Regions from separate parts of the Novosphingobium sp. PhB55 genome, predicted to be linked through region 3. Evidence: riboswitches for the same ligand, from Rfam matches in the RefSeq annotation. Region 3 holds a riboswitch; each other region holds the start of a gene.

Region 1 (3,389 bases), on a different contig from region 3:
GCCGAATGGCGCGGCGTGTTGGGCAGGCGTTGGCCCAGCCGCAGGCGATTGTCCCTGGTCACTTCGGCATCGGCGAAGACATAGCCGCCCACGATCCGCCATGCCCTGGTCAGGTTGCCCGTGATCGAGAAGTCGAAGCCCCGGCTGCGCACTTCGCCGGCGGCGATACTGTAATCCAGATTGTCCGGGTCAGTGGTCGCGACGTTCTGCTTGGTGGTGTGGAACAGCGCCGCTGTCGCGCTCAGCCTGCCGTCCAGCAGTTCCAGCTTCACACCGGCCTCGTAGCTGGTGCCGCGTTCCGGCGCGATGACATTGCCGTTCACGTCCGCTGCGGTATTGGGCTTGTTGGAGCGGGCATAGCTGCCGTAGACCGAAACTTGCGGGGCCAGCACGAAGACCGTCCCAAGGCGCGGCGTAAATACCGTCTGCTTGAACGCAGAAGTGACCCCGCTGCGCAAATTCAGGTTGTCGCTCTCGTATCGCTCCAGTCGTCCGCCGACCAGCAGCTTCAGCCAGGGTAGCAATGACACCTGGTCCTGGGCGTAGCCCGCGAATGTGCGCGTCTGGGTGCGGATGCTGGTGAAGGTACCGTTCAGCCGCGGGATTGCGGAGCCATAGACCGGCGCGAAGATGTCCAGCGTGAAGGGCGACAGCGTGGGGCTCGAATTGCGGATGACCTCGGTATAGTGGAAGGCCTCGAACTCGGCGCCCAGCAGCACTTCGTGCTCGACGCTGCCGGTGGCGAACTGGCCGGTCAGGTTCACCTGTGCATCCAGATCGCGCCACCGCAAGGTACGCTCGCTATAAGTGCGCACCAGGGTGCGGCCATCTGCGCGCAGACTGGAGGCCTGGATGCCGGGGCCGCCCAACTCGCCATTGTAATACTGGGCGCCCGCCCGCAGCTTCCAGTCGGGCGCCAGCTTGTATCCCGCGACGATGCTGCCAAGGCCATTGCGCACGCGCCACCGGCCGACGGACGGCTCGCCGAAGAACCGTGAAGCGGGAATGGCGATGTCGAGCTGGTTGCTGAAGGCGGGATTGCCGCGGTCCAGCGGGGTCTTCACCTGCACGAACTCGCTGCTGAGAGTGAACGTCAGGTCCGGCGAGGCATCCCAGGCGACGACCGGCGCAACCACGATGCGGTCGGACTGGACATGATCGCGGAAGCTGTCGCCACCTTCCACGGCCGCGCCGAGGCGGTAGCGCACGGTCCTTGCCCTATCGATGGGACCGGTGGCATCGACCGTTCCGCGCCAACCGCCGAAGCTGTCGATCCGGCCGCTGACGGTCTGGGCCATCCTGTCGGCAGGTACGCGCGAAACGATGTTGAACGTGCCGCCCGGATCTCCGCGACCATACAGCAGGGCAGCGGGGCCACGCAGCACCTCCACGCGCTCGACGGCGATGGAGTCCGGTGCCGGCGGATAGCCGCGGTTCATCGGAAAACCGTTGCGGAAGTATTCCGAGGTTGTGAAACCACGCAAGTTGTAGTCGGTGAGACCGGTGCCCCCGAAGTTGTTGCCGCGCGTGATGCCGCCGGCATAGGCTAGCACGTCCTCGACACGGTTCGCTTGCAGATCGTCGACCACCTGCCGCGTCAGCACGGTCACGGACTGCGGCACTTCGAGTAAGGGCGTGTCCGTGCGCGTCGCGCTGCTGGAGCGGGTTACGTTGTAAGCCCCGGTCTTGCCCGTGACGACGATCGTATTGTCGGCGGGCTCGGTCTCGGCAGCAACCGCCATCGTGGGAACCGCCGATAGTACGAGGCTTCCTGAAAGCAGCGCGGTCTTGGTACTCTGTCTCAATGCAATCCCCCGGGGCGTCGAGCAACACCGGGCAGGAGGCGTCCGCGCGAACGGTCGGCGCGCGCGGTGGCCGGACACCCCAAAAGGCGGCTGACGCACGACACCGATGCGGCCTCCGCCGCATTCTCGTCGCTCAGACGGAGAAAACTGACCGTGCCAAGACCATCCCCTGGGTCAGGCAAGAGCGACCGGTGCGACGGCAGGTCTCCTGGCTTGCGGGTCATAGCTTGATGCACGGCCTTCCCAGGCCTCGCAGGATTTAGCGTCCGGCCCAGTGGCTGGCGGCTCGGGCATTTCCCGTCCGCACATGTGCATCGCGCTCGCCGCTCACAGTTGCAGGGACAGCCTCGGATTCAAAGGCGCAGAGCCCTTTCACCGTGTTCCCTTTTAAGCCTTTTTCAAGGCACCGACGCGATCAGCCCGGGAGCTGAAGCGCCCAGGCGCGGTTGGCGATATCTGTGATGATCTCAATTCGCAATAGCATAACGCTGCCTGGAATGTCGGTATCCGTCGGCGGCGATGCTTTCGGGAATGATCGTCTGGGCGAACGACGGGTTTCCAACTCACTGCTCGCGATAGCGCAGCGCTTCAGACATGGTCTCACGTTGCATTATTGAATTTCACTCAGTGCTGCATGTTCATCTTTCAGGCTAATGGATGATGGCGCCCGCGCCTAGATGGTGGCCATGACGTTTTCGTTGCCATGCCCACCGGCCTTACGCCGCCTCGATGCGCAAATTGGCGCGCTGCCTACCAGGCGCATGGCGCCTGAAGCCAATGGCCTTCTCAAAGACAAAGCTCACGGTCGAAGGGCTCGCTTCCCAATGGAGACATCCCATGCCCAGACATGAGCGGTTCGGACACCAGGTCTGGCACCAGGCCTAGGCGTCTTCAGGAACCACCCGGCGCTCCATTCTTCAACTCTCTGCCGGCGCAGCTGCACCTGGCTTCCTTCCCATCACCATCCCATTCGCGGAGGCACAAGACATGTCCAACGGCACAGATAATTTCTACGTGAGTGACCGCGTCACGATCGAGAAAGTCACCTTCAGAAACCAATACGGCATGACCGTCGCCGGCAATTTCTTCATGGCCGACGATCTGGATCGAGGCCGCCGCCACGGCGCCCTTGTCGTCGGCCATCCAATGGGCGCGGTGAAGGAGCAGAGCGCGAACCTCTATGCCACCAGGATGGCGGAGCAGGGCTTCGTCACCAATTGATCAGGCGCCCCAGCGAGCGGTGCCTCTGCCGTGCTGCCGAGCATCGACATGGCACGCAGCAACAGATCCGCGCATTCAAGGTAAAAGCATGCATGTTTCGATAACCACGACCGCGGATGACGCGGGGCCCGGCGCTGCACCATGGAGTGCAGTTCTGGCAATGACACTGTGTGCATTCGTGCTGGTGTCGTCGGAGTTTCTTCCGGTCAGCCTCCTTACCCCGATGGCGCGCGACATGATCGTCAGCGAAGGGCAGGCCGGACAGGCCATTGCCGCGTCCGGTCTGTTCGCTGTTCTGACCAGCCTTTCGATATCGTCGCTCACGCGCAAGCTCGATCGCAAGCTTGTGATCCTGTGGTTGAC
Region 2 (3,389 bases), on a different contig from region 3:
GACGTCTCGGGATCGAGCGCGCGGAAGCCGGAATTGGAATAGAGCTGGTAGAGCGACGGCGCCTTGAAGCCCTCTCCGTAGCTGGCGCGCAGGATCGGCGCTTCCTCGCTGCCGCCGATCACCCAGGCACCGTTGGCCGAGAAGGTGGTCTTGTGGCCGAAGTCCGAATTGTCGTCATAGCGCAGGCCGCCGTTCAGCGTCAGCCCGGTGACGGGGCGCAGGGTCAGCATGCCGAAGTAGCTGTCGATCGAGGTCGAATCCTTCGAGCCGTAATTGTCGGAGAACTTCTGCTTCTCCGTCTCGGCACCGACGAGAATGCTGGCCATGTCGATGGGGGTGTAGGAGACCTGACCCTCGAAACGGTCGGCGCGGCCATTGGTGGTATAGGGACCGAAGACGGCATCGTCCGAGATGCGGCGCGTATCGGTGAGGCCATAGCCCAGGCGCGCGCTGAGGCGGCCGTCCAGCTCCTTGTAGCGCAAGTTGGCATAGCCCACGGTGTCGCGCTTCATGCCCACGTTCAGGGCATCGGCGCCGGTGTTGTCGTAATCGTAATTGGCCTTGGTCCAGTACGTCCCGGCATCGGCGGTAAGACCGCTCACCAGCTCCACTTCGGCGCGGGCGTTGGCGCTCTTGCTCTCGAAGCCGTCCTTCTCCTGGCCGCCGAGGCGCTCGTCGAAAGCGGAGTAGCCGTCGCCCTTGAGCCAGTTGCCGCCCAGCGTCAGGCCCACCGGACCGACCTTGCCCGCCGCCGAGGCGCCGAGCTGCTTCTGGTCGCGCCAGCCGTATTCGGCTTGGCCGCGCGCGGTCCACTGCTCGGTCGGGCGCGCGGTGATGAGGTTGATGACGCCGCCGATCGCGCGGCTGCCCCAGAGCACGCCGGACGATCCGCGCACCACTTCGATGCGGTCGAACTGGCCGACGGTCAGGCTGCCGAAGTCGAAGCCGCCGCCCACGTCGCCGGGATCGTTGATGCGCACGCCGTCGATCAGCACGAGGCTCTGCGCGTTCTCGGCGCCGCGGATGAACACGCTGGCCGGCTGGCCGAAACCGCCCGACTGGGCAAAAGTCACACCCGGCAGGCGGGCCAGGATGTCGGTCGCGGTGACCGCCTGGGTGCGCTCGATATCCTCGCGGGTGATGACCGAGACGGACTGGCCGATCTCGCTGGTGGGGGTTTCGGTGCGCGTCGCGGTGACGACGATACTATCGATTGCGGCTTCATCCGCGAAAGCGGGGGTCGAGACGGCAAGGGCCGTCCCCAGCAGAAACAGGTACTTCACGCGTATTCCTCCAACCTGAACGACTTTGCCGTCCATGGCGGAGACGCGCGCTTTTCCTCATGCGCGTGCTCGCTGCATGCCGGGACACCCCGCCCGGCTGCGGAACGACCGTCAAAGGCAGGTCTCCTGGCTCCCGGATCTTCGCGCCGCCTGCCGCCTTCCCGGTGTGACCCAGTGGCATAGCGTGGCAGGGGCGCTCCCCGGTTACAGTTGCGGGGGCAGCTTCGGACTTGCGCCGAAATTCCCACCAGGGTTCCTTTTCACGAAACCCGGGGCCCGGCTCCGGGCCACCCATGACGTCGCGAGTGCCGATACTGGGCAGTGGGGGGATTGGCAAGCGGCGCAAAGGGCGGCGCGGCGGTATCGCCGGGGAAGATCGCAAACAAACTCTTAAGCGATTCAGCCTATCGCTGCCCGCTGTACCGCTTCGGGACGCGCCGATTTCCAGGGATGCCGCGCCCGGCAAAGCAGGTTAGGCGCAAGATGCGCGATGACCCGATGGAACGCGAAATCCGCGCTGGCCGACGATGCGCCGAAAGGACCCGAGTGACCGCTGCCGCCCTTCCTGCCTGCACCGAAACCTGGGAGCCGCGCCCGCGCGACTTCCAGGGCCATTTCGTGCGCGGCGGACGCAAGCGGCTGCAACGCAGGCGGCGGCGCTGGACGCTCGGCTCGGCCGCGCTCGTCGCCGTGGCCCTGCCTGCCTTCGCCGCGCCTTCCTTCGCCCCGGCCGAAGCCTGGGACCGCCTCACCGCCTCCGGGACGGAAACCGGCGGCGCCCCCGTTCTGCCCATGCCGTTCGAGCAGGCCGGCGCCAGCTTCCCCGGCTCTGCCTATTATTATCTCGAAGCCGAACAGCCCGTGCTCAAGATAGGCGAAGGCATCCATTCCGACGCGGATGACGGAACCGGCGGCCCCGGCCCGGTCGCCCGCGCCCTGCGGATCGACAATTCCGGGGTGGACCGCAGCCGCGCGCTCCAGTGCCTGACGGCGGCGATCTATTACGAAGCCGCCAGCGAGCCCGACGGCGGCCAGCGCGCCGTGGCCCAGGTCGTGCTCAACCGCGTGGCCCATCCGGCCTATCCCAAGACCGTCTGCGGCGTCGTCTATCAGGGTTCGGAGCGGCCGACCGGCTGCCAGTTCTCCTTCGCCTGCGACGGATCGCTGGCCCGCGCGCCGCAGCGCTTCTTCTGGCAGCGTGCCGAATCCGTCGCCCGCGCCGCGCTGTCCGGCGAAGTCTATACGCCGATCGGGCTGGCGACGCATTATCACACGATCCAGGTCAATCCCTACTGGGCCCCGAGCCTGCACTATCTGACCACGATCGGCGCCCATCGCTTCTATGCCTTCAACGGCGCCGCGGGCCGCCCTGCCGCGTTCCGCTTCGCCTATTTCGGCGGCGAGCCGCTGGCCGCCCCGCATCGCCGCGACGAGTCCGCCGCCTCGGCCCTCGCCACCGCCGCGCTGGACCCGCTGGCCGTGCAGCGCAGCTTCGGCACCGCCGAGGCGCTCCGCCCCGGGCAGGCCGCTGCGCCTTCGCCCGCCATGCCCTCCGCCACCCCTTCCACGGGTGCGGAGCGCGCGCCCGTCTATGCCAGCGACGTGCGGGAACGCGGGGGCGAGTCGCTCTACAAGGCCAGCAACTTGCCCGAGACCCAGGGCGTGCGCCCGGAATATGCCAATTCGGGCAAGTGGATCGCCCAGCCGCGTCAGGAGCAGGCCCGCTGACGGCAAGTTGGCGCCTTTAGCGATCCGGCGCTTTCATCAATTCGGCACGGGAACGACTGCAAGGTTTCAGCAACCATAGCCCCACACCAAGACTTAGCGGCTTCATCCTATAATACCGGGAGAGACGCCAAGCCCCCGAGCGTTTCCAACAAGAGGTTCGCTTTACCATGGCAATCCGCTTTTCCGCCGCCCGGGACGTCTCCTGCCCGGTGATGGTGCGAGCGCTGTGCCCGTCGGTTCCGCTCTGCGCGGTGAACGACAACGGCGCCGGCCTGCGCGGCGGCCTCCGCCGCGAGCCGGTCGCGACGGCGACCACGGACACGCCGCACCAGCGCATCCTGGCCGAAGCGCTGCGCCACTTCGCCCGCCATGGCCTGT
Region 3 (3,389 bases):
TCACGCTGGACAAGCACCTTGCGAAGCTGCCGGCTATCGCCTGAATCCCAGGTCGGCGGTTTGGCAGGTCAGCAGGTCGGCGATCAGCTCCGGCGCCGAGGGGAAGTAGAAGTGCATGTAGCTGGCCGTGAGCGGTCCGTGGCGGAACAGGCGTTCGCCCGGCCGCCCGTCCGGCGTGACGGCGCTGACGGTGGGCAAAAGGGACGTTTCCAGCCGCGAATAGTGGAACGTGTGGCCCCGCGCGACATGACCGCCCAGTTCCATCTCTTGCATGCCCAGCGCTGCCAGCCGCCTTTGCATCACGGCCCGCGCCGGCAGCAGGCCGAGCAGGGCGGCACTGGCGCCGTCGGTGCTTTCGAGCCTCTCGGAGGCGTAAAGCATGCCGCCGCATTCGGCCAGGATCGGCCGCCCTGCCTGGAAGTGGGCGCGGATCGCCGCGATCATCGGGCGATTGGCGGAAAGAGCGTCCAGGTGCAGCTCGGGATAGCCCCCGGGTAGCCACAAGCCGTCGCAAGGGGGCAGCATGGCATCGCGCAGCGGCGAGAAGAAGGCGAGCCGCGCCCCGGCCCGTTCCAGAAACGCGAGGTTGGCGGGATAGATGAAGCCGAATGCCTCGTCGCGGGCAATGGCGATGCGGCGGCCTGACAGCGCGGAAGGCGGCGCTTCGGCGGCTTCCGGGGCGGGGAAGGGCACCGCCTCGGGCAGCCAGAGCGCGGTTTCGGGCAGACTGTCGGCGGCGCGGTCTATGCGCGCCTCGATATCCGCCACCTCCCCGGCCTGCACCAGTCCGAGGTGCCGTTCGGGCAGGCCGAGCCCGGCATCGCGCCGGAGGGTGCCAAGCCATTCCACGCCGTCCGGCATGCCGCGCTCCAGCAGTTCGGCATGGCGCGCGCTGCCGACGCGGTTGGCCAGCACGGCGGCCAGGGTCACGTCGGCGCGGTAGGTGGAAAGGCCGTGGACCAGCGCACCGAACGTCTGCGCCATCGATGCCCCGTCGATCACCGCCATGACCGGCAGACCGAACAGGCGGGCAATGTCGGCGGAGGAGGGGGTGCCGTCGAACAGGCCCATCGCCCCTTCGACAAGGATCAGGTCGGCGTCCCGCGCGGCCTCGTGCAGCAGGGCGCGGCATTCCCGCTCTCCGCACATGAACAGGTCGAGCTGGTGGACGGGCGCGCCGCTGGCCCTTTCCAGCACCATCGGGTCCAGGAAGTCCGGCCCGCACTTGAACACCCGCACTTTGCGCCCGGCGCGGCGGTGGCGGCGGGCCAGCGCGGCGGTGACGAGGGTCTTGCCCTGTCCCGACGAGGGCGCGGTGACCAGCAGGGCGGGACAGGCCGTCATGCGGGCAGGCACGAATATCGTCCGGACGGAGCGGTATCCGAAAGGCGGAAGGGGCAGGGCGGCATGACGGTTCGATCCTCCTGGGCGCAAGTACGGCTTGTCGTCTCGCGAAAGACCGGGTCCGCGGGGAGCAGCGCTCCGCATCGGGCATGGCCCCCGTCCGCCCGGTACATCCCGCCCGCGCGAAGGATCGACGGCTGGGGGCCGGTTTCCTGACTTCCTGGGCCCGATTTCTTGGAATCGGCGCGCCTTCCGCCGCCTTCTCGGCACCGCGCGGTGCCAATGGCGTGCTGGCGGGGCGCATCCCCGGTTACAGTTGCGGGAGCAGTGCCGGATTCCAGCGGGATTACCCCTCTGGCCCGGACTTCCCGATTAAGCCCTTGCGGGCACCCCTGGCCCGGCGGGCCTATGGTACTTCGCCAGGGAGCGCAAGCGTCGGACAAGGCAAGCGCAAGCGCGGGACATGACCAGCGCAAGCGCCGGGCTCTTGCACGCGGCACCCCACCGGGATAGGGGCGCTCCAGCGACAGGTTCCCCGCAAGGGGATCAAAAGGGAACGCGGGTGAATGCCCGGGCTGCCCCTGCAACTGTAAGCGGCGAGCCGTGCGGCCAATTCGCCATTGGGGATGCAAGTCCCTGAGAAGGCGGCCGAAACGGCACTGACCCGTGAGCCAGGAGACCTGCCTGACGCCGTCGTTCTTCGACCGGACAGGGTGAGCCGGGCGAACGGGGCCATTCCTCGCGCAACGACAGCCATTGCCGTGCCGGCACGCGCCGCGCGGGAGGGGGGCGTCGTCCGCTGCATGGGCGGCAGAGGCCCTGCCTTTCGCATGCGTGCCGACCCGGCCGGGTCGATGCTCGTGCGAAGGACATGCCGTGAACTGCCGAATTCCCGCCGCCAGCCCCCTGGCTCTCGCGCTTGCCCTTGCAGGGGCGCTGCACCCGCTCGCGGCCCTGGCCGAGGAGGCCGATGCGGTGCCCCTGGACGAGCGCATCGTGGTCACCGCCCTGCGCACGCCCGTTGCGGCCGACCGGGTGGCCGATACCGTCACCGTGCTCGACGAGGCGCAGATCGTTGCGGCCCAGCCGATCGCGCTGACCGATGTGCTGCTGCGCACGCCCGGCATCAGCATGTCGCGCAACGGCGGTTACGGCACCACCACGTCGCTGCGCATTCGCGGTGCCGATGCCGGGCAGACGGTGATGGTGATCGATGGGATGCGCCTGTCGGACGCCTCATCGACGGCGGGAGGCTATGGCTTTGCCAATTTCCTGATCGACGATGCCGATCGCATCGAGATCCTGCGCGGTCCGCAATCGATCCTCTGGGGCAGCGATGCCATCGGCGGTGTCGTCAACGTCCGCACCCGCCGCGCGGCCGCGCCGCTGGAAGGCAGCTTCGCGGTGGAAGCAGGAACCCATGACACCGTCTCGGCCCGCGCGGGTCTTGGCGGCACCTCCGAGGCCGTCGACTGGCGCATTGCCGCCTCGCGCTTCGCCACGGACGGCATCTCCGCGCGCGCGAACGGCACGGAGGACGACGGCTACCGGCGCAGCGCGGCCAGCGGCACGATGACTTACCGCGTCGCGCCCGGCATCTCGCTGGATCTGCGCGGCTACTGGTCGGATTCGCGGAACGCGTTCGACGGTACCTCCGGCGACTCCCTGGCCTATGGGCGGACGCGCGAATGGTCGGGCTATGCCGGGGTGAACTTCGCGCTGCTGGACGCCCGGCTGGCGAACCGCGTGGCCGTGCTCCAGACCGGGACCGACCGCGAGAACTTCGACCCCGCGCGGCAGGTCCGCCAACTGACGTTCGACGCCCATGGCCGCGTGCGCCGTTTCGAGTACCAGGGCACCTATACGATCAGCGAGGCCATCCAGGCCGTGTTCGGCGCCGAGCGCGAGGAACAGCGGATGACCACCGCCTCGCCCGCGAACAGCACCGCGGCCTATGCCCTCGTGCCCAGCCGGGCGAATACCGACAGCGTCTACGGCGAACTGCGCGTGACCCCGCTCACCGGGCTGACGCTCAATGGCGGCGC
Region 4 (3,389 bases), on a different contig from region 3:
GACCATGCTGCACGGGTTCGTTCCCGGCCTGCTCACCCATGCCGGCAGCGACATGGTTCGCAAGCTTCATGGCGAGATGGCCCGCCGCCAACAGGGGCTGCCCGTGAAGAAGCAGGAACGCGTCGCCGCCAAAACATGGCAACCGGAATACGAAATCTAGGCACGTCGCCGATTTTTGCCGCTCAGGACGATGCCGGAGAACGATCCTGACCGCCGGGGCGGATGAAATCCTTGTAAAATAACGCCGACAACCCCTTCCGGCGCAACATCATCTTGAGCAGGCGGCGGTTCTCACGCTAGGTGGCTATCCATGAGCGACCTCGAGACAATGCCCGGACATCTGATCCGCCGCCTGCAGCAGATTTCCCTTGCGCGCTTTGCCTCGCGCATGGCGGAAGCCGGTCTCGATCTCACATCCGTGCAATATGCGGCGCTGCTCACGCTTCGCGACCATCCCGGACTGGACCAGCAGACCCTCGCCGGCATGATCGCCTACGACCGCGTGACCATTGGCGGCGTCATCGACAGGCTGGTGCAGAAGGGCCTCGTAGACCGGGAAGTCAGTCCTACCGACCGGCGGGCGCGGGTGCTCATGCTCAGCAGTGCCGGACTGGTGACGCTCGATATCGCGGAGCCCTGGGTCGACAAGGTTCAGGACGATCTCGTCGTCCACCTGTCGCGCGACGAGCGCGATGTCTTCTTGAGAGTGCTCCAGAAAGCCACGCAGGCGGGCAACGAGATGAGCCGTGCGCCGCTCCGTCTCGTGGCCAAAGTGCAGAGTTCCTGAACCAGGCAACTCTGCACTCCAACCAATTGAACGATCAGGACTTTGCCTTCTGCAGCACGCGCTCGGCCCAAAGTCCGAAAGCGAGGCCGATCGTCGCCCATAGCACCAGCTGCGTGCCGATGGAGGCCACCCGGAAGTTCCACAGAAGCACGGCCGGGAAGTCCGTGGGAACCTCGTTCACGGCAGGCAGCAGGAACTGCCCCAGCCCCACCAGGCCCAGATAGATCACAAGACCGAGCAGCGTGGCATCGAAACCGCGTCCCGGTCGTGCAAGGGCGCTCCTGATACGCGCTGCCACGACGGCCGCGCCGAGCGACAGCGCGATCATGCCGAAATAGGCGGCAGTGCGCAGGGCCACGGTTTCGTGCTTGCCCACGGCTGGCGGGGTCTGGGGATATTTGATCGCCGGTACCAGCACCACCAGCGCGAAAGTCAGCGCGGCCAGCATGAGTGCGAAGCTGCGCGGGCCAAGATTTCCCATGCGGCCGTAGCCGTAAGCGAAGACGAGCGAGAAGATCCCGCCCACCGCAGCGCCGTACAGCACGAGCGCGGTCACCAGTCCCGCACCTTTCTGCGTATCGCGGCTGACGAGTTCCTCTTCCTGCGGCTCAGCCGGCGTGCCGGTGTGGGGCATGGCCATCCCGGCATGGCCGGGCGGGGCATCATGCGCGGAGTGGCTTTCCTCGTAACCGATCGCCAGATCGATCTGCGGTTCGGCAAAGCCACGCGCAAAAAGCGTGGCAAGAAGCGCGCCCAGAATGCCGGCAAGCATCCCGCGCCAGAGCAAGTCCCTGGTCATGTGCAGCGCCTCAGTGGCAGGGGAAGCCGAGGAGGTGACGCCCGTCGTGGACGAACTCGTGGACGTACATGCCCTGGAACAGGGAGAAGGCGCCCTGCTCGGTGCTGACGAAATAGATGAAGATGACGGCCAGCAGCGTGCCGAGCACGGCCCAGGGCGCGATGTCTTCCAGGGGAATGGTGTTACCGCCCTGCACGGGAATGAAAGCGTCGTCGAAAACTGCGGTGGAAACAGCCATTGTCATGCTCCTTGGCGGGATTGCGCGTCCCCGGAAAACCTGTTGCCAAGAAGGAAGGTCTGGCTCTCGACGGGATGGTTCCCGTGCGATTACAGTGGCGCGACCGCGCCGGATTCTCACCGGCTTCTTCGATACTCGACGCCGCTTCCTTAGGACCGCGCGGGCCGCGGCGTCAACGACCCCACGGAATTTACCCTTGGCGACACCCCTCCTGCTGATCTGCATCGCCGCCACGGCGTCGAGCCGCGAAGGCCGGTTTCCCGAGCCGGCGGAACCGCTGGATGCGGCAGGGCGACGCGATGCCGCCTTGGCCAGGTTGCCCCAACGCTACCACGCCGCGCTGCAGGCCAGCCCCGCCCGCGCCGCTGCCGAGACCGCCTCGGCGATGGGGCTCACGGCCAGAACCGAACCGGCGCTTGCCGATATCGATCATGGCGAGTGGCAAGGCTTGTCCTTCGCGCAGATCGAGGCGAGCGATCCCGGACAGCTCGGCCGGTGGCTGGCCGAACCCGCGCAAGGCGCGCCTGCGGGTGAAACACTGGAGCAGGTTCGCACGCGGGTCGGTGCATGGATGGACCGCGTTGCCGGCGCCGACGCGCCGACCTGCGCCATCACGCACCCGATGACGATCCGCGCCGCCCTCTCCCATGCGCTGGATCTGCCGCTGCGCGCAGCGCTCGCCATCGATGTGGCGCCGCTCTCCTGCACCGTTCTTTCCTTCAACCGGAGTTGGCGATTGCAGTCTCTGGGTCTTGCGGTGCGGGGCGTCCCCGGCTAATCGCCTCCGGGTTCGGGATGCCTTCTGGCGGCCCGACGAAGATCGCGCCGGTGCCCCGCAAGGGGCTTAATACGGGAACGCGGTAAGGTCGGTTCGCCGTCCCGATCCGCGGCTGTCCCTGCAACTGTAAGCGGCGAGCGCGATGCACATTCGCGGCGGGGCAAGCCCCCCACCGCAGCCACTGGGCCGGACGCTAAGTCATGCGAGGCCTGGGAAGGCCGTGCATCGCGCGATGACCCGTGAGCCAGGAAACCTGCCGGCGTCGATGTCGCTCTTGCCCGGGTCCAGGGAATGGCCAAGGCACGGTAACTCTTCCGTCTGAGCGACGTGATGCATGCGGCCGGGGCCGCAGCGGCATATCGCGTCGGGCGCCCGTGCGCCGGTCCGTCGCGGCGTGCCGCCATCGTCGCGACCGCGACGGGACGCCCCGCCGTTTCAGGTCGCTGGCGCGCGGGAGACGAGATATGAGCAAAGTTCCCACCACCGTCATCACCGGCTTCCTCGGCGCCGGCAAGACCACGCTGATCCGCCATCTGCTCCAGAACGCCAAGGGCCGCCGCCTCGCGCTCATCATCAACGAGTTCGGCGACGTCGGCGTCGACAGCGAACTGGTGAAGGGCTGCAATGACGAGGCCTGCCCAGAAGACGACATCGTCGAGCTTGCCAACGGCTGCATCTGCTGCACCGTCGCCGACGATTTCCTGCCGACCATGCAGAAGCTGCTCGACCGCGAGAACAAGCCCGATCACATCATCATCGAAACCAGCGGCCTCGCCCTGCCCAAGCC

What was found. A riboswitch is a leader RNA that binds a small molecule or an ion and turns the genes downstream of it on or off. The one in region 3 is predicted to bind cobalamin.
Region 1: it holds a riboswitch for cobalamin, as region 3 does, so the genes downstream of both, EDF57_RS21545 (TonB-dependent siderophore receptor) here and EDF57_RS09590 (cobyrinate a,c-diamide synthase) in region 3, are expected to answer to the same signal.
Region 2: it holds a riboswitch for cobalamin, as region 3 does, so the genes downstream of both, EDF57_RS16575 (TonB-dependent receptor) here and EDF57_RS09590 (cobyrinate a,c-diamide synthase) in region 3, are expected to answer to the same signal.
Region 4: it holds a riboswitch for cobalamin, as region 3 does, so the genes downstream of both, EDF57_RS19980 (CbtB-domain containing protein) here and EDF57_RS09590 (cobyrinate a,c-diamide synthase) in region 3, are expected to answer to the same signal.

What each region holds. Positions count from the first base shown of each region.
Region 1 is NZ_SODQ01000009.1:29,182-32,570, forward strand. Features, by position in the region: gene EDF57_RS21545 (TonB-dependent siderophore receptor) at 1-1,742, opposite strand, end outside; cobalamin riboswitch at 1,986-2,231, opposite strand; gene EDF57_RS21550 (alpha/beta hydrolase) at 2,793-3,026, shown strand; gene EDF57_RS21555 (MFS transporter) at 3,187-3,389, shown strand, end outside.
Region 2 is NZ_SODQ01000006.1:268,883-272,271, forward strand. Features, by position in the region: gene EDF57_RS16575 (TonB-dependent receptor) at 1-1,283, opposite strand, end outside; cobalamin riboswitch at 1,382-1,558, opposite strand; gene EDF57_RS16580 (cell wall hydrolase) at 1,830-3,011, shown strand; gene EDF57_RS16585 (hypothetical protein) at 3,179-3,389, shown strand, end outside.
Region 3 is NZ_SODQ01000003.1:441,443-444,831, forward strand. Features, by position in the region: gene paoC (aldehyde oxidoreductase molybdenum-binding subunit PaoC) at 1-44, shown strand, start outside; gene EDF57_RS09590 (cobyrinate a,c-diamide synthase) at 34-1,356, opposite strand; cobalamin riboswitch at 1,529-1,753, opposite strand; cobalamin riboswitch at 1,856-2,047, shown strand; gene EDF57_RS09595 (TonB-dependent receptor) at 2,221-3,389, shown strand, end outside.
Region 4 is NZ_SODQ01000008.1:74,148-77,536, reverse strand. Features, by position in the region: gene EDF57_RS19995 (DUF6356 family protein) at 1-160, shown strand, start outside; gene EDF57_RS19990 (MarR family winged helix-turn-helix transcriptional regulator) at 311-787, shown strand; gene EDF57_RS19985 (CbtA family protein) at 822-1,586, opposite strand; gene EDF57_RS19980 (CbtB-domain containing protein) at 1,597-1,824, opposite strand; cobalamin riboswitch at 1,860-1,990, opposite strand; gene EDF57_RS19975 (histidine phosphatase family protein) at 2,021-2,602, shown strand; cobalamin riboswitch at 2,634-2,878, shown strand; gene cobW (cobalamin biosynthesis protein CobW) at 3,067-3,389, shown strand, end outside.